DNA from 2 places in the Pseudomonas sp. FW305-3-2-15-C-LB1 genome. Region 1 is predicted to be linked to the other one. Evidence: predicted binding sites of a transcription regulator. Region 1 holds the regulator's gene; the other holds the start of a gene.

Evidence for each region. Region 1 encodes FliA, which starts transcription of late flagellar genes. Its sites were predicted from a motif close to CTAAAGTTTNNNNNNNNNNNGCCGNTAA; they were not measured.
Region 2: AC3WP7_RS13160 (methyl-accepting chemotaxis protein) is a predicted target of FliA. The motif match lies at 2,692-2,719, and genes of this name have one in related genera.

What each region holds. Positions count from the first base shown of each region.
Region 1 is NZ_JBYSZX010000002.1:266,031-274,800, forward strand. It holds gene AC3WP7_RS05015 (chemotaxis protein CheA) at 1-1,268, opposite strand, end outside; gene AC3WP7_RS05020 (protein phosphatase CheZ) at 1,280-2,068, opposite strand; gene AC3WP7_RS05025 (chemotaxis response regulator CheY) at 2,087-2,461, opposite strand; gene fliA (RNA polymerase sigma factor FliA) at 2,631-3,371, opposite strand; gene fleN (flagellar synthesis regulator FleN) at 3,368-4,201, opposite strand; gene flhF (flagellar biosynthesis GTPase FlhF) at 4,308-5,624, opposite strand; gene flhA (flagellar biosynthesis protein FlhA) at 5,637-7,751, opposite strand; gene AC3WP7_RS05050 (DUF6124 family protein) at 8,258-8,443, shown strand; gene AC3WP7_RS05055 (cold-shock protein) at 8,488-8,688, opposite strand.
Region 2 is NZ_JBYSZX010000005.1:369,364-378,133, forward strand. It holds gene AC3WP7_RS13135 (NAD-dependent succinate-semialdehyde dehydrogenase) at 1-47, shown strand, start outside; gene AC3WP7_RS13140 (LysR substrate-binding domain-containing protein) at 107-1,015, shown strand; gene AC3WP7_RS13145 (MmcQ/YjbR family DNA-binding protein) at 1,012-1,368, shown strand; gene AC3WP7_RS13150 (DUF1294 domain-containing protein) at 1,357-1,740, opposite strand; gene AC3WP7_RS13155 (undecaprenyl-diphosphate phosphatase) at 1,737-2,567, opposite strand; gene AC3WP7_RS13160 (methyl-accepting chemotaxis protein) at 2,787-4,421, shown strand; gene pnuC (nicotinamide riboside transporter PnuC) at 4,650-5,213, shown strand; gene AC3WP7_RS13170 (AAA family ATPase) at 5,210-5,758, shown strand; gene AC3WP7_RS13175 (MarR family winged helix-turn-helix transcriptional regulator) at 5,720-6,160, opposite strand; gene AC3WP7_RS13180 (FAD-dependent oxidoreductase) at 6,235-7,356, shown strand; gene ggt (gamma-glutamyltransferase) at 7,350-8,770, opposite strand, start outside.

The sequences.
Region 1 (8,770 bases):
CGAACCAGGCGCGGGAAGCGCCCGAAGACTTTCTTGATCGGCTGCATCCGCGTTTTCATCACGGCGGTCTGCAGGTCGGCGGTCACCACGTCGAGGTTCGACACGGCTTTCTGCATGGCTTCATCGCCGCTGCTCAGGCCCAGGCGCACCAGGCGGTTACGCACCAGTACCAGTTCGCCGACCATGTTCATGATGTCGTCCAGGCGCGCGGTATCCACCCGCACGGTGGTCTCGGCTTCACTGGCAGGCTTCTCGGCTGCCGGTGCCGGGGCGGCGCGCGCCGGAGCAGGTGCGGCGGCCGGGGCCGGTGCTGGCTTGGCGGCTGGAGCAGGCGCAGCGGCCTTGGCGGCGGCCGGTGCAGCTGTCGCAACCGCAGCGGCCGGGGCCACTTCACTGAACTTGCCCTTGCCGTGCAATTCGTCCAGCAGGGATTCGAACTCGTGATCGGAGATCAGCCCATCGCCCGCAGGAGCGGCACTGGCAGCAGCCGGTGCCGCAGCCGTGGCGGCGACTTCCGGCAAGGCGTCGGCCGCGAAGGTGCCCTTGCCATGCAGTTGGTCGAGCAATGCCTCGAATTCATCGTCGGTAATATCGGTGCTGGCGCTGGCCGCCGGTGCATCCGCAGCCGCAGCGGCGGGTGCCACGGCGTCGGCCGCGAACTGACCTTTGCCATGCAACTGGTCGAGCAGCGATTCGAACTCAGCGTCAGTGATGTCTTCGCTGGTCGGTGCGGCGACCGGCGCGGCCGGTGCTTGCGCCTCGGCCTTGACGGCACTGAGGGAGTTGAGCAGCTGTTCGAATTCGCTGTCGGTCACATCCGGTTCGGCCTCAACCACAGGCTCCGGCGCGGCTTCAACCACCGGTGCGGCCGACGTGTCGGCAGGCTCCGCATAGCGCGCCAGGGCGGCCAGCAGTTCCGGGGTCGCCGCCGTGATCGGGGCACGCTCACGCACCTCGCTGAACATGCCGTTGACCGCATCCAGTGCTTCGAGAATCACGTCCATCAACTCCGAATCAACGTGACGCTCACCCTTGCGCAGGATGTCGAACACGTTCTCGGCGATGTGGCAGCACTCCACCAGCTCATGGAGCTGGAGGAAGCCGGCGCCCCCTTTTACAGTGTGAAAACCGCGAAAAATTGCATTGAGCAGGTTCGCATCATCCGGTCGGCTTTCCAGCTCGACCAGTTGCTCGGACAACTGCTCTAAAATTTCGCCGGCCTCTACAAGGAAATCCTGAAGGATTTCTTCATCGGCGCCGAAGCTCATGTGGGTGCTCCTTAGAAGCCTAAACTGGATAACAGGTCATCGACATCATCTTGACCCGATACAACGTCTTCACGTTTATCGGCATGAATCTGCGGACCTTCACCCTTGGCGAGATGTTTTTGTGGATCTTTTTCCGAGAGGATCGCTTCGCGGTCATGTTCGATGCCAGCGAAACGGTCAACCTGGCCTGCCATAAGCACCAATTTGAGCAAGTTGCTTTCCACTTCGGTGACCAACTGGGTCACACGCTTGATCACCTGACCGGTGAGGTCCTGGTAATCCTGGGCCAGCAGAATGTCGTTGAGGTTGCTGGAAACCGTACGGTTTTCCTGCTCGCTGCGTGACAGGAAACCGTCGACCCGACGCGCCAACTCGCGAAACTCCTCGGCCCCCACTTCCCGGCGCATGAAGCGGCCCCAGTCGTGGCTCAGGGCCTGGGCTTCAGTGGCCATGCCGTTGACCAGGGGCGTGGCGTTTTCCACCAGGTCCATGGTGCGGTTGGCCGCCGCCTCAGTCAGCCTGACCACATAGGACAGGCGTTCGGTGGCATCGGTGATTTGCGAGATTTCTTCGGCCTGGGGCATGTGCGGGTCAATCTGGAAATTGACGATCGCACTGTGCAGCTCGCGTGTGAGCTTGCCCACTTCCTGGTACAGGCCGCGGTCACGGGTCTGGTTGAGCTCATGGATTAACTGCACCGCGTCGCCGAACTGGCCTCTTTCAAGGCTGTCGACCAACTGGTGAGCATGCTTTTTCAGGGTCGACTCGAAGTCTCCCTGTGACGTTTCTTTATGCTCCATAGCTCCCCCGCGATGGCATTAGCCGTGGATGCGTTCGAAGATTTTTTCGATCTTCTCTTTCAAGGCCAATGCCGTGAATGGCTTGACCACGTAACCGTTGACCCCGGCCTGGGCGGCTTCGATGATCTGCTCACGCTTGGCTTCGGCGGTGACCATCAGCACAGGCAGGCTGCGCAGCTTTTCGTCAGCGCGCACGTGGCGCAGCAAGTCGATACCGGTCATGCCCGGCATGTTCCAGTCTGTTACCAGAAAGTCGATGCTCCCGCTGTTGAGGATCGGAATGGCCGTAATGCCGTCATCCGCCTCGACCGTGTTTGTGAACCCAAGGTCACGCAACAGGTTTTTTATGATCCGCCGCATCGTTGAGAAGTCATCAACGATGAGGATTTTCATGTTCTTGTCCAATTCGACCTCCAAGCAGTCTTAAACGCGCCCAGCACCTGGACGCGCCATTTCAATCAACAGGCATTACACAAAAAGGACTGCCGGGGGCACCACGGGTCGAACCCGCGAAGGCCGGTTGCCCTCGCGGTATCGTCTGCAGTGTCCCCACACTGCCTGTTCAGCGCGCTCGCCACTCTCCCAAACGCCCCCGCAAGCGGGCTGCGCACTGGCTGTGCAACTGGCTGACCCGCGATTCGCTGACACCCAGGACCTCACCGATTTCCTTGAGGTTCAGCTCTTCGTCGTAGTACAGCGCCAACACCAGCCGCTCACGCTCCGGCAAATTGGCAATCGCGTCCGCCAACGCTCCCTGGAAACGCTCATCTTCCAGGTCACGCGATGGCTCCATATGAGCACTCGCGCCGTCCTCGTGCAGCCCTTCATGTTCGCCGTCCTGCAACAGGTCGTCGAAACTGAACAGGCGGCTGCCCAAGGTATCGTTCAAAATCCCGTAGTAATCGTCGAGACTCAATTGGAGTTCGGCCGCAACTTCGTGATCTTTAGCGTCGCGACCGGTTTTTGCTTCAATTGCGCGAATTGCGTCACTGACCATGCGTGTGTTGCGGTGTACCGAACGCGGCGCCCAGTCACCTTTGCGCACTTCATCGAGCATCGCGCCACGGATGCGGATGCCCGCATACGTCTCGAAACTCGCCCCCTTGCTCGCGTCGTATTTGGTCGACACTTCGAGCAGGCCGATCATGCCCGCCTGGATCAGGTCTTCGACCTGCACGCTGGCGGGCAGGCGTGCCAGCAGGTGATAGGCAATGCGCTTGACCAGGGGCGCGTAGCGCTCGATCAACTCGCCCTGGCTGTCACGGGCAGACTTCTTGTAAGCGTTGTAGCCGGTCGCTGTCATAGCACGGGTCCTGCGCTCGTCTGATGCACCAATCGCTCGACGAAAAACTCCAGATGCCCCCGGGGGTTGGCGGGCAACGGCCAGGTATCGACCTTCTGGGCAATAGCCTTGAACGCCAGTGCACACTTGGAACGAGGGAATGCTTCGTAGACTGCACGCTGCTTTTGCACAGCCTTGCGCACACACTCGTCGTAGGGAACTGCGCCGACGTATTGTAAGGCGACATCGAGGAAACGATCCGTGACCTTGGTCAACTTGGCGAACAGGTTGCGCCCTTCCTGCGGACTCTGGGCCATGTTGGCCAGGACGCGGAAGCGGTTCATGCCGTAATCACGGTTAAGCAGTTTGATCAGGGCGTAGGCGTCGGTGATCGAGGTGGGTTCATCGCAGACCACCAGCAACACTTCCTGCGCGGCGCGCACGAAGCTGACCACGGATTCGCCGATCCCGGCGGCGGTGTCGATCACCAGCACGTCGAGGTTGTCGCCGATGTCACTGAAGGCCTGGATCAGGCCGGCATGCTGCGCCGGGCTCAGGTGCACCATGCTCTGGGTGCCGGAGGCGGCCGGGACGATGCGGATGCCACCGGGACCTTGCAGCAGCACATCGCGCAGCTCACAACGGCCCTCGATCACATCGGCAAGGGTGTGCTTGGGCGTCAGCCCCAGCAGAACGTCGACGTTCGCCAACCCCAGGTCAGCATCCAGCAGCATGACGCGACGGCCAAGCTCTGCCAGGGCCAGGGACAAATTCACTGACACGTTAGTTTTTCCGACGCCACCTTTGCCGCCGGTCACCGCGATCACCTGTACGGGATGCATGCTGCCCATTTTATTTCTTTACCTTGTCTTGCTTAGACGCAGGCTACATGGCTTGGCCGCGTGAATCGCTTGCAGACCATCGATGTAGATACTTTTCACGGTGTTCATACCGTCCTCAACCTACCCGCTTCGCCGGGTTGTGGTAGAGGTCGGCGAACATATCGGCCATCGCTTCCTCGCTAGGCTCGTCTTGCATTTGCACGCTGACTGCACGGCTGACCAACTGATGACGGCGCGGCAGATGCAGATCATCCGGGATCCGCGGCCCGTCGGTCAGGTAGGCGACCGGCAATTCATGACTGATGGCCAGGCTCAGCACCTCGCCCAGGCTCGCGGTTTCGTCGAGCTTGGTGAGGATGCAACCGGCCAGGCCGCAGCGCTTGTAACTATGATACGCAGCGGTAAGAACCTGTTTCTGGCTGGTGGTTGCAAGCACCAGGTAATTTTTCGACTTGATGCCACGCCCGGCCAGGCTTTCCAACTGCATGCGCAAGGCCGGGTCGCTGGCTTGCAGGCCGGCGGTATCGATCAGCACCACGCGCTTGCGCAGCAGCGGGTCGAGGGCGTTGGCCAGGGACTGGCCCGGGTCGACATGGGTCACCGGCACATTGAGAATGCGGCCCAGGGTCTTGAGCTGCTCCTGGGCACCAATACGGTAGCTGTCCATGCTCACCAGCGCGATATTCTGAGCGCCGTACTTGAGCACGTAACGGGCGGCCAGCTTGGCCAGGGTGGTGGTCTTGCCCATGCCGGCAGGGCCGACCATGGCGATCACACCGCCCTCTTCCAGGGGTTCGATTTCCGGGGTGGCGATCATCCGCGCCAGATGGGCCAGCAACATGCGCCAGGCCTGGCGAGGCTCTTCGATCTCGGTGGTCAGGGCCAGCAGGTCGCGGGACAACGGGCCGGACAGGCCGATGCGTTGCAGGCGGCGCCACAGGTTGGCCTGTTGCGGTTTGCTGCCTTGCAACTGGTTCCAGGCCAGCGAGCCCAACTGCACTTCGAGCAGTTCACGCAAACCGTTGAGTTCAAAGCGCATCGAATCGAACACGCGCTGGTCAACCGCCGCTGCCGGGGCTGGCGCAGCGGGACGCGGCGGCTCTTTGAAGGTCGGCTCAACCAATGGCTCGGCGGCGGTCAGCGGCAGGCCGGCGAACAACTGACGATTGGTGGTGGCATCGCTGTCGCCACGCATGCTCAGTTCAGCCTGGGCCGAGACGATGCGCGAAGCGGTCTTGCGCAGCTCGTCTTCGAGCTCCATGTTCGGCACGCGCGGCGCCAGGGCCGAAGGGGTGTAATCCAGGGCAGCCGTCAGCTCGACACCGCCGGCAATACGACGGTTGCCGATAATCGCGGCGTCGGCGCCCAGCTCATCACGAACCAGTTTCATGGCCTGACGCATATCGGCGGCGAAAAAACGCTTCACTTGCATAACCCACTACCCTCAGCCGTTGGGCCCTACTGTCGCGACGATAGTCACTTGCTTGTTGTCAGGAATTTCCTGATAAGCCAAAACGTGCAAATTCGGTACTGCCAGGCGCCCAAACCGCGACAACATCGCCCGGACCGGGCCTGCCACCAGCAGGATCACCGGTTGGCCTTGCATTTCCTGGCGTTGCGCGGCGTCGATCAACGAACGCTGCAGCTTCTCCGCCATGCTTGGCTCCAGCAGAACGCCCTCTTCCTGGCCTTGTCCTGCCTTCTGAATACTATTGAGCAATATTTGTTCCAACCTGGGTTCCAAGGTGATCACAGGCAGCTCGGAGTCAAGCCCTACAATGCTTTGCACGATTGCACGCGACAATCCGACGCGCACCGCGGCCACCAGCGCGGCAGTATCTTGACTCTTGGCGGCATTGTTGGCGATAGCCTCGGCAATGCTGCGAATGTCGCGCACCGGCACCTGTTCGGCCAGCAACGCCTGCAATACCTTGAGCAACTGGGACAGCGACAGAATGCCCGGCACCAGCTCTTCGGCGAGTTTTGGCGAGGCTTTGCCGAGCAAACCCATCAATTGCTGGACTTCTTCGTGGCCGATCAGCTCGTGGGAGTGCTTGTACAGGATCTGGTTGAGGTGGGTGGCGACCACGGTGCTGGCGTCCACCACGGTGTAACCCAGGGACTGCGCCTGGCTGCGCTGACTGATTTCGATCCATACCGCGTCCAGGCCAAAAGCCGGATCTTTGGCGGTAATGCCGTTGAGGCTGCCGAACACCTGCCCCGGGTTGATTGCCAGCTCGCGGTCCGGGTAGATCTCGGCTTCCGCCAGGATCACGCCCATCAGGGTCAGGCGGTAGGCGCTGGGCGCCAGGTCAAGGTTGTCGCGGATATGCACGGTGGGCATCAGGAAGCCCAGGTCCTGGGACAGCTTCTTGCGCACGCCCTTGATCCGCGCGAGCAATTGACCACCCTGGTTGCGGTCCACCAGCGGAATGAGGCGGTAGCCGACTTCCAGGCCGATCATGTCGATCGGGGTCACGTCATCCCAGCCCAGCTCCTTGGTTTCCTGGGCGCGGGCAGGGGATGGCAGCAGTTCCTGCTGGCGCGCAATCTCCTGCTGGGCCTGGACCTTGACCGCATTCTGCTTTTTCCAGAACAGGTAGGCCGCACCGCCGGCCAGGGCCGCCATGGTCAGGAACGATACGTGGGGCATGCCCGGCACGATGCCCATGATCGCCATGATGCCCGCCGCCACGGCCAGGGCCTTGGGCGAGGCGAACATCTGCCGGCTGATCTGCTTGCCCATGTCTTCGGAGCCCGAAGCACGGGTCACCATGATCGCCGCTGCTGTGGATAACAACAGTGATGGCAATTGCGCCACTAAACCGTCACCGATGGTCAGCAAGGCGTAGACCTTGCCCGCATCGCCGAAGGTCATGCCGTGTTGGAAGATACCGACGGCCATGCCGCCGATGAGGTTGATGAACAGAATCAGCAGGCCGGCGATGGCGTCACCGCGCACGAATTTGCTGGCACCGTCCATGGAGCCGTAGAACTCGGCTTCCTGGGCGACTTCCAGGCGACGTGTCTTGGCCTGGTTCTGGTCGATCAGGCCGGCGTTGAGGTCGGCGTCGATCGCCATTTGTTTGCCGGGCATGGCGTCGAGGGTAAACCGCGCGCTCACCTCGGAAATCCGCCCGGCACCCTTGGTCACCACCACGAAGTTGATGATCATCAGGATCGCGAACACCACGATACCCACCACGTAGTTACCGCCGATCACCACCTCACCAAAGGCTTGGATCACCTTACCGGCGGCGGCGTGGCCGTCCTGACCGTGGAGCATCACCACGCGGGTGGACGCCACGTTCAGCGCCAGGCGCAGCAAGGTGGCGACCAGCAGGATGGTCGGGAATACCGCAAAATCCAGCGGCCGCAGGGCGTACACGCAGACCAGCAGCACCACGACGGACAGGGCAATGTTGAAGGTAAAGAACACGTCGAGCAGGAACGGCGGCATCGGCAACATCATCATTGCCAGCATCACCAGCAACAACAACGGCACACCCAGATTGCCCCGCGAGAGGTCAGTCAGGGTGCTGCGCGCCGTGCCGAGCATTTGAGAGCGATCCACCAGTATTCCTCGTGTCCTTTGAAGCAAAGTTTTGACGCAGTTGGGCGTCCTGAAGGCGGTATTGCAAGAAGCCTTCCAACTTTTGTTTTGGAACGTCGATCGCTATGAACACTCACGTTTTTTCGGAAAGAACATATTTTAAATGTGGGAGGGGGCTTGCCCCCGATTGCAGCTTGCCAGACTAAGAGTCGGTGACTGACACAACGCCATCGGGGGCAAGCCCCCTCCCACACTTGGATGTGCGCGCAGCCGGTACTACTGGGGAAATTTCCGATAAGGTTTTGCGGTTGCCCCTAGGAAACTCGCTCTCTAGTCTCCGTACACCGCTGCAAACGCAGTGGGCGGGCGTCGCGGCCCGGCTTACCAATGCGCAGAAGCGCCATTGTCCGCTTTCAGTTGACGCCTTTTTATCGTCTACTGTGCGGCCTTATGGTGACTGTGCGCGGGATACCCTCGGGTATGCCGGGTCCATTGGTAACCGGTCCGCGAACCTGCGCACAGCTGCCACTCTCCATCGCGTCGCGGCGATCAGTGGCGGCTCCACTTACATGAGTGACTTTGCCTTCGAGTTGGACCGGACAAAACGCGAAGGTGCGCTGGGCGTAGCGCAGTTGATCGGGCTGGCGAAGCTGCTGGCTGACAGAGTGCTGGAGGACAGCGAGCACTTGATGGCCTGATGGCTGATCGTTCCTGTATCACCCTGCAGGAACGATCATCAAGCTCATAGGACGCGGACGTTCTCGGCCTGAGCGCCTTTGGGCCCTTGCGTAACGTCGAACTCCACTTTTTGGTTCTCTTCAAGCGTCTTGAAACCTTCGCCCTTGATGGCCGAATAATGGACAAAAACATCAACGCCACCTTTTTGGGCAATAAACCCAAAACCCTTCTCCGCGTTAAACCACTTCACCGTGCCTGTTGCCATTACGGTTCTCCTGACATCTCACTCAAGGACTTGTTGGATGACCCTGACATCGCACGCAAAGATACCGTCAGGTCGATGGATC
Region 2 (8,770 bases), on a different contig from region 1:
AGTATGTGCAGGTAAAGTATGTGTTGATGGGCGGTGCGCATTTGTAGTGGATTTGCCCTCGTCAGGCGCGGATAGTTCGTCCCATTGACAGGACAATGGGCTGACCATGCAAGACCTCAACGACCTCTATTATTTCGCCAAAGTCGTCGAAGCCGGCGGTTTCGCCGCCGCCGGCCGGCTGCTGGGAATTCCCAAGTCGCGGCTGTCGCGGCGCATCGCCGAGCTGGAAGAGCGCCTCGGTGCACGCCTGCTGCAACGTACCACCCGCCAGCTTACCCTCACCGCCGTCGGCGAACGCTACCTGCGCCATTGCCAGGCCATGCTGCTGGAGGCGGAAATGGCCGATGAGGCCGTGGCCAGCATGTCCAGCGAGCCCCGTGGGCGACTGCGGGTGAGCTGCCCGGTGGGCATGGCCCAGCACATCCTGCCGGAGCTGGTCGCCGGTTTTCTTGCCGCCCACCCGCAGGTGCAGTTGGAGATGACCCTGGTCAACCGCCGCGTCGACCTGGTGGCCGAAGGCATCGATGTGGCCTTGCGCGTGCGTGAGCTGGGCGATGAGGACCCGCTGTTGGTGACCAAACGCCTGCGCCAGGCCCAGACCGTGCTGGTGGCCAGCCCCGCACTGATGCTCGGGCGTCAGGTCACGACCCTGGACGACCTCAAGCAGCTGCCGATCCTCGGTGCACTGGAGGCGGACCGGCTGGTGCACCAGCGCATTCTCGATCCCCTGGGCAACGCCCACGACCTGGCGATGGAAGCCCGCCTGGGTATCGACGACTTTATCGTGCGCAAAGCCAGCGCCATCATGGGCCTGGGCTTTACCGTACTGCCGATGATGTACTGTGAAGAGGAACTGGCAAACGGCCGGTTGGTGCAACTGTTGCCCGAATGGTCGTTGCCGGGCGGTTGGCTCCAGGCCGTCTACCCGCATCGGCGCGGCGTGCTGCCGGCGATCCGGGCCTGGATCGACTACCTCGAAGAAGGTTTCAAAGGCTGTGGAGACCGCTTGCTATGAAGATGACCGAAGCACAAGTCGCGGCGTTCTGCCTGGCGCTGCCCGGCGCGCGCGAAGACTACAAATGGGGCGGCGTGCGGGTGTTCTCGATTGCCGGCAACAAGATGTTCGCCCTGCAAAACCTGCGTGGTGAATCGCTGGCGTTCAAGGTCGACAAGGAGCTGTTCCTCGGCCATGTGGATCGCCCCGGCATCCACCCGGCGCCGTACCTGGCGCGTGCACAGTGGATCATCATGAACACGCCCTACCCGCTGGGCGCCGAAGAACTGCGCGGCTTGTTGCAGCGTTCCCACCAGTTGGTGGTGAGCAAGTTGCCCAAGCGCACGCAGGTCGGGTTGCGGCTAGAGGACTGAGAGCAAGGTGCCGCCGAGGAACAACTGGTCCAACCAGAACACCTCATGCAACAGCACGATCACCCAGAACAGCACCTGGTACGACACCTTGCGCGTCTTGTGCCGGAACACCTGCTGGGCAATCAACGCTCCCGGCCAGCCACCCGCCAGCTCCACGGCGTGCAGGATGTTTTCCGGGGTGCGCCAGCGGTCGGTCTGCGCTTTGCGCTTGTCGCTCCAGTACAGGAAAAACGCGATCACGCTGACGACACCATAGGCGGCCAGCGGGATCAGCGTCTCGCCGCGATACCAGACCAGCGCGGCCCCTATCAACGGCGGCGCGCACAACAGCGCGAAGATCGCCGCCTTCAAACGCGGATACTGGATGTTCAAGGCTTGACCGCCGTCCAGTCGATCCAGCCGAACTGCCAGGTCGCCAGGATCAGCAGGCCGAATGCGATGCGGTACCAGGCAAATGCCGCGTAGCTGTGGCTGGCGATGAACTTGAGCAAGCCCTTGACCGCAATCATCGCGAAGATGAACGAGGTCACGAAGCCGATGGCGAACACCGGGAAATCCGCTGGCTGGAACAGGTCACGGTACTTGTAGCCCGAGTACAGCGCAGCACCGACCATGGTCGGCATGGCCAGGAAGAACGAGAACTCGGTCGCGGTCTTGCGCGACAGGCCGAACAACAGGCCGCCAATGATGGTCGCACCGGAGCGCGACGTGCCGGGGATCATGGCCAGGCACTGGGCGAAGCCGATCTTGACCGCATCTTTCCAGGTGATCTCGTCGACGGTGTTGGCGTGGCTACGGTGCTGACGCTGCTCGGCCCACAACATGATGATGCCACCTACCACCAAGGCGGTTGCCACGGTGATCGGGTTGAACAGGTAGTGCTTGATAAGGTCGGCGAAGATCACCCCCAACACCACTGCCGGCAACACGGCAATGATCAGGTTGATGGTAAAGCGCTGGGCATTGCGCTGGGTCGGCAAACCGATGACCACGTCGAGAATCTTGCGGCGAAACTCCCAGACCACGGCAAGGATCGCACCCAACTGGATGATGATGTTGAAGGCTTCGAAACGCTCGCCGCCGAAGCCGATCAAGTCGGCGACGATGATCTGGTGGCCGGTGCTGGAAATCGGCAGGAACTCGGTCAGCCCCTCCACAACGCCAAGAATCAATGCCTGTATGGCGGTCCAAAAATCCATGCTTCCCCCAAAGGTCTTGCTCTATGGCAAGCCTTGTTGATCTTTTTAATGGTTCACTGACGACAAGACCCGGGGGTGACTCTCACACCCGGTACGCAAAAATCTTGTGAAAAATCAGACAGTACTCAGGTTTTCCGAATACAGGCCGAAAGCCTATCAGACAAGGCGGAAAAGTCGATGCAGCGCCCACAATTATAAAAAGCACGGAGTGACAGGACGATGAACAGTTTGCGCAATATGTCGATCAGCCGGCGCCTCTGGCTGATCCTGATAGTCGCCGTGCTGATGCTGCTGGCCCTGGGTTTATTGATGCTCAAGCAGATCCACGACGACCTTTACCAGGCCAAGCGCCAACAGACCCAACACGTGGTCCAGACCGCCAGCGGGATCCTGACGTTTTATCACGGCCTGGAAACTACCGGCGTCATGACCCGCGAAGCCGCCCAGAAACAGGCCCTGAGTGCCGTGCGCGGTTTGCGCTATGACCATGACGACTACTTCTGGATCAACGACCTCACGCCGGTGATGATCATGCACCCGGCCAACCCCAAGCTCGACGGCCAGAACCTCTCGGCCATCCGCGACCCCGACGGGTTTGCGGTGTTCAACGAATTCGTGAGCCTGGCCAAGGCCAAGGGCGCCGGCATCGTCAACTATCGCTGGCCGAAACCGGGTGCCGAAGCGCCGGTGGCCAAGACCTCGTATATCCAGTTGTTCGAGCCGTGGGGCTGGATCATCGGCTCCGGCGTGTACGTGGACGATGTGCAGGCCGAGTTCAGCGGCCAGGTGTGGAAAGCCTCGTTTATCGGCCTGGGTATCGCGGTGCTCATGGCATTGCTGGTAGCGCTGATCGCCCGCAGCATCGTGCGGCCGTTGCAGGATGCGGTGAACGCCATGGGCAACATCGCCAGCGGCGAAAGCGACCTGACCCGCAGCCTCGACACCCATGGCCAGGACGAAGTCACCCAACTGGCCCGGCACTTCAACAGCTTCACCGCCAAGCTGCGCCAGGTGGTCAGCCAGTTGCAGGAATGCGCCAACGCCTTGGGCCAGTCGTCCCAGGAACTGGGCACCAATGCGACCCAGGCCCATGATCGCAGCCAGCAGCAGTCCCAGCAGATGGAGCTGGTGGCCACTGCCATCAACGAAGTCACCTACGGCGTGCAGGACGTAGCCAAGAACGCCGAACACGCCGCCAGCGAAATGCGCGACGCCCAGGCCCAGGCGCAACAAGGCCAGGTCAATATCGACGGCAGCCTGCAACAGATCGACCAGCTCTCCGGCACCATCAGCCAGGCGGTGGAGGTGATCCGTACCCTGTCCGCCGAAAGCACCCAGATCGGCAGCGTGCTCGAAGTGATCCGCTCGATCGCCGACCAGACCAACCTGCTGGCCCTCAACGCGGCAATTGAAGCGGCGCGTGCCGGCGAGCAAGGCCGCGGCTTTGCCGTGGTGGCCGATGAAGTGCGGCTGCTGGCCCAGCGCACACAAAAGTCCACCGCCGAGATCCAGGGCATGATCGAGCGCCTGCAGGGCCACTCGGAAGCGGCGGTCAAGGTGATCAGCGACAGCCACAGCGCCTCCCAACTGACCATCGAACAAGCCGGCCAGGCCGGGGCCAGCCTGACCGCCATCGGCCAGGCATTGCGCAACCTCAACGGCCTCAACGCCTCGATTGCCAGCGCGACGCTGCAACAGGCCCATGTGGTGGAAGACATCAACCAGAACGTCACCCAGGCGGCCGGGTTGTCCCACAGCACGGCACTGGCGGCGGAGCAGTCGAGTCTGGCAAGTGCACAGTTGCGTGGCCTGAGCGACCAGCTCGACGGCCTGCTGCGCCAATTCAAGATCTGATGCTGCTTGTGGCGAGCCCGCTTAATGTGGCGAGCGGGCTCGCCCCGCGTTGGGCTGCACAGCAGCCCTAAAACCAGACACCGCATACTGTCAGACAGTACGCGGCGTATTTAGTGGGGCTGCTACGCAGCCCAACGCGGGGCAAGCCCGCTCGCCACAGAGATAATGCCCGCAGCATTCTTCTTTGGTTACAATCCCCGCCCTCTCCCACTCTCCCAAGGAACCACCATGTCCGGGCTTGAACTGTTCGCCGCCGCCCTCGGGGTGATCGCGGTGTGGCTGACCGTCAAGCAAAACCCCTGGTGCTGGCCCATCGGCCTGGTCATGGTGCTGCTGTACACCTGGGTGTTCTTCGATGTGAAGCTCTATTCCGACATGCTCTTGCAGGTGGTCTACGCCGCGCTGCAGGTCTACGGGTGGTGGCAGTGGACCCGCGCCGGCGAGGTCAAGCAAGGGCGCCAGGTCACCAGCCTGGGCGTGCCGGCGATCATGGCCAGCCTGGCCGCGGGCGCAGTGGGCAGCCTGTTGCTCGGCGCCGCCATGGCGCACTGGACCGATGCCGCCCAGCCCTGGCTGGACGCCGCCCTCACCGGCTTCAGCCTGGTGGCGCAGATGTGGATGGCGCAGAAACGCGTGCAGTGCTGGCCACTGTGGATCGCAGTGGATGTGATCTTCGTCGGGCTGTTCCTCTACAAAGGCCTGTACCTTACCGCCGCGCTCTATGCACTGTTTACCGTGATCGCCGTGCAAGGCTGGCGTGAATGGCGCGCCGATCCGGCGTTGCACGCATGAAGGTGGTGGTACTGGCCGGCCCGGAATCCAGCGGCAAAAGCTGGCTGGCCGCAGAGTTGCAGGCGCATTTCGGCGGGTTGATGGTCGGTGAATATGTGCGCCATTTCATCGATCACCATCAGCGCGACACCACCCTGGCCGATATCCCGGCCATTGCCCGTGGTCAACTGGCCTGGGAAGACGCCGCCCGCGCCCAACAGCCTGCGCTGTTGATCCTCGACACGCATTTGCTGACCAACAAGCTCTGGAGCCAGACCCTGTTCGGCGACTACCCGGCCTGGCTCGACAGCGAACTGCTGGCCCGCCATTACGACCTGCACTTGTTATTATCGCCGGAGGATGTGGAATGGACCGCCGACGGGCAGCGCTGCCAGCCGGACCTGGCGGATCGCCGAGCGTTCTTCCGTGGCAGCCTGGAGTGGCTCGAACACCATCAGCAGCCCGCCCTGGTGATTCGTGGTCATTGGGCACAGCGCCGCGCCACCGCGTTGGCCGCGGTTGAACAGCTACTCGCTGGCACGCTCCAGGTTGGCATTCACCCTTAGCAGCAACGCCAGCAAGGTCGCCTCCTCCTCTTCACTGAACCCCTCCAGCGCCTGCGCGCTGCCTTGCAGCATGATCGCGCGGGCGGCGGGCATGCGTTCGCGCGCCGCGTCGGTCAGGGTAATCAAGCGGCTGCGTTTATCAGCCGGGTCAGCCACCCGCTCGATCATGCCGTCACGCTCCATACGGCCCAGCAACTGGGCCATGCTCGACTGCTCGACACGGGCAATGCGCACCAGTTCGGCCTGGGGTAAACCCTCGCTGTGCTTGAGCGCCGCCAGCACCGGAATCTGCGCGACAGCAAAGCCCAGCTCTCTCAGGCGACCTTCGTAGAGGCGGATGAAACCGCGGTTCGCCAGGCCGATCTGTTGCATGGGGTTTGGAGCAGGCGTTTGAGTCTTCATGAGGGCGTTGACTTTCCATAGGATCCTATGAACAAAATGTATAGGATCCTATAAACATCGCCAAGGACAATTTCATGAATACGTCATTGCGCATCGCCATCGTCGGCGCCGGCCCCGGCGGGTTGACCTTGGCGCGAATCCTTTACCGCCATGGCGTCCACGCCAGCGTATTTGAACGTGAACGCAGCCCGCTGGAGCGCCCACAAGGTGGCACGCTGGACCTGCATGCCGAATCCGGCCAACTCGCCTTGCAGCGTGCCGGCCTGGAGGAGGCATTCAAACGCATCGCCCGTTACGAAGACCAAGGCTCGCGCTTGATGGATCAGCACGGTCGCTTGCTGTTCGAAGCCCCCAACCCGGACGCAGGCGACCGCCCTGAAGTCGACCGTACCGCCTTGCGCCAGGCGCTGCTGGACTCACTGCCGCCAGACTGTGTGAGCTGGGGTGTCAGCGTCACCGACGTTCGCCCGACCGGTGATGAACGTTGGACACTGCATCAAGGCGCCCTCACCCACGGCCCCTTCGACCTGGTGGTGGGTGCCGACGGCGCCTGGTCGAAAATACGCTCGCTGCTGTCGACCTATCAGCCGCAATACAGCGGGTTGACCTTCATCGAGTTCGGCATCGACGATGCAGACCGTCAGCACCCGCACCTCGCCGCACTGGTCGGCCGAGGCACCCTGCAGGTTGCCGGCGAAGCCAGGGCGATCATCGTGCAGCGCAACGCCAACGCGCATTTGCGCGGCTATGCGATCTTTCGCGTGCCATCAGACTGGGGCGCCGATCACCTCAGCCTGCCCGCACTGAAAGCCCAGTTCCATGGCTGGCACCCGCAGGTATTGGCATTGTTTGATGCGGCGAACGAGACGGTACTGGCGAGACCGATCCACGCCCTGCCCGTCGGCCATCGCTGGTGCCACCGCCAGGGGTTGACGCTGATCGGCGATGCGGCCCATCTGATGTCGCCGTTTGGCGGCGAAGGGGTGAACGCGGCGATGCTGGATGCGGCCGAACTGGCGCAGCACCTGCTGGAGACACCCGACTGCTCATCAGCAGTGCAGGCCTATGAAAACCACATGTTCGAACGAGTGATACCGGCGGCCCAGGGCAGCGCCGAAGCCGCCGCCATCCAGTTATCCCACGACAGCCTGGCGCTGTCCCTGGCCCACCTGCATCACCACCTCACGCCTCAGTAGCCCAACGACAGCCCCGTATTGCGACGCGGGTCATTCGCCCCATAGAAGCGGTTGTTACCCACCGGCTTGCCATCCAGGGACGGCGCGCCCACTAGGATCGCCGCCAGGTGGTTGGCATCCTGCGGACCGGCAAACTTGTGGCCCCAGCTTTCGAGGATCTTCTGGGTATCCGGACTCACTGCAAACCGCTCGAGGTTGGTGGTTTCCGGCATCCACTGCTGGTGGAAACGCGGTGCGTCCACGGCTTCCTGGATGTTCATCTTGTAGTCGATGACATTCAGGATGGTCAGCAAGGTCGCCGTGATGATGCGACTGCCACCCGGCGTACCGACCACCATCACCGCCTTGCCATCCTTGGTCACGATGGTCGGGCTCATCGACGACAGCGGCGCCTTGCCCGGTGCGATGGCGTTGGCTTCACCCTGGACCAGGCCGTACATGTTCGGCACGCCGACCTTGACGGTGAAGTCGTCCATTTCATCGTTGAGGATCACCCCGGTCTTGCTCGCCATTACCCCCGCACCGAACCAGTCGTTGAGGGTGTAAGTGACCGACACCGCGTTGCCCCACTTGTCGACGATGGAGTAGTGAGTGGTGTTGTTGCCTTCATGGGGCGACACGCCCGGCTTGATCGCCTGGGAATCGCCAGCTTTTTGCGGTTCGATGGCGTCACGCAGTTTGGCCGCGTAGTTTTTGTCCAGCAGGTGCTCGATCGGGTTCTTCACGAAGTCCGGGTCGCCGAGGTAGCTGTTGCGGTCCACGTAGGCGTGGCGCATGGCTTCGATCTGGTAGTGCAGGCCCTGGGCCGAGTGATAGCCCAGGTCGGCCATCGGGTAGCCTTCGAGAATGTTCATGATCTGGCAGATCACTACGCCACCCGAGCTTGGAGGCGGTGCCGAGACCACGTGGTAGCCACGGTAGTCGCACTCGATGGGTGCCAGTTCGCGGGTCTTGTACTTGTCGAGGTCCGCCTGGGTGATGATGCCCTTGCCGGCCTGGCTGGAATCCACCAGCGCCTTGGCCACCCAGCCTTTATAGAAACCATCGCTGCCCTTGGCCGAGATTTCCTTGAGGGTCTTGGCCAGGTCTTTCTGCACCAGCTTCTGGCCGACCTGCATCGGCTGGCCGTTGTGCAGGAAGATTGCGCGCATGTCCTTGTCTTTTTCGAATTCGCCGGTGGCGGTGTGCAGCAGGTCGATATCGCCCTGCTCCAGGGCAAAGCCGTTTTCCGCCAGCTTGATCGCCGGGGCGATGACCTGGGCGCGCTTGAGGGTGCCGTATTTGCTCAGCGCCAGTTCCATGCCCGACACGGTGCCGGGGACGCCGACGGCCAGGTGGCCCTTGGCGCTGAGGCCGTCGATGACGTTGCCGTCCTTGTCCAGGTACATGTCGGCGGTCGCCGCCAACGGGGCTT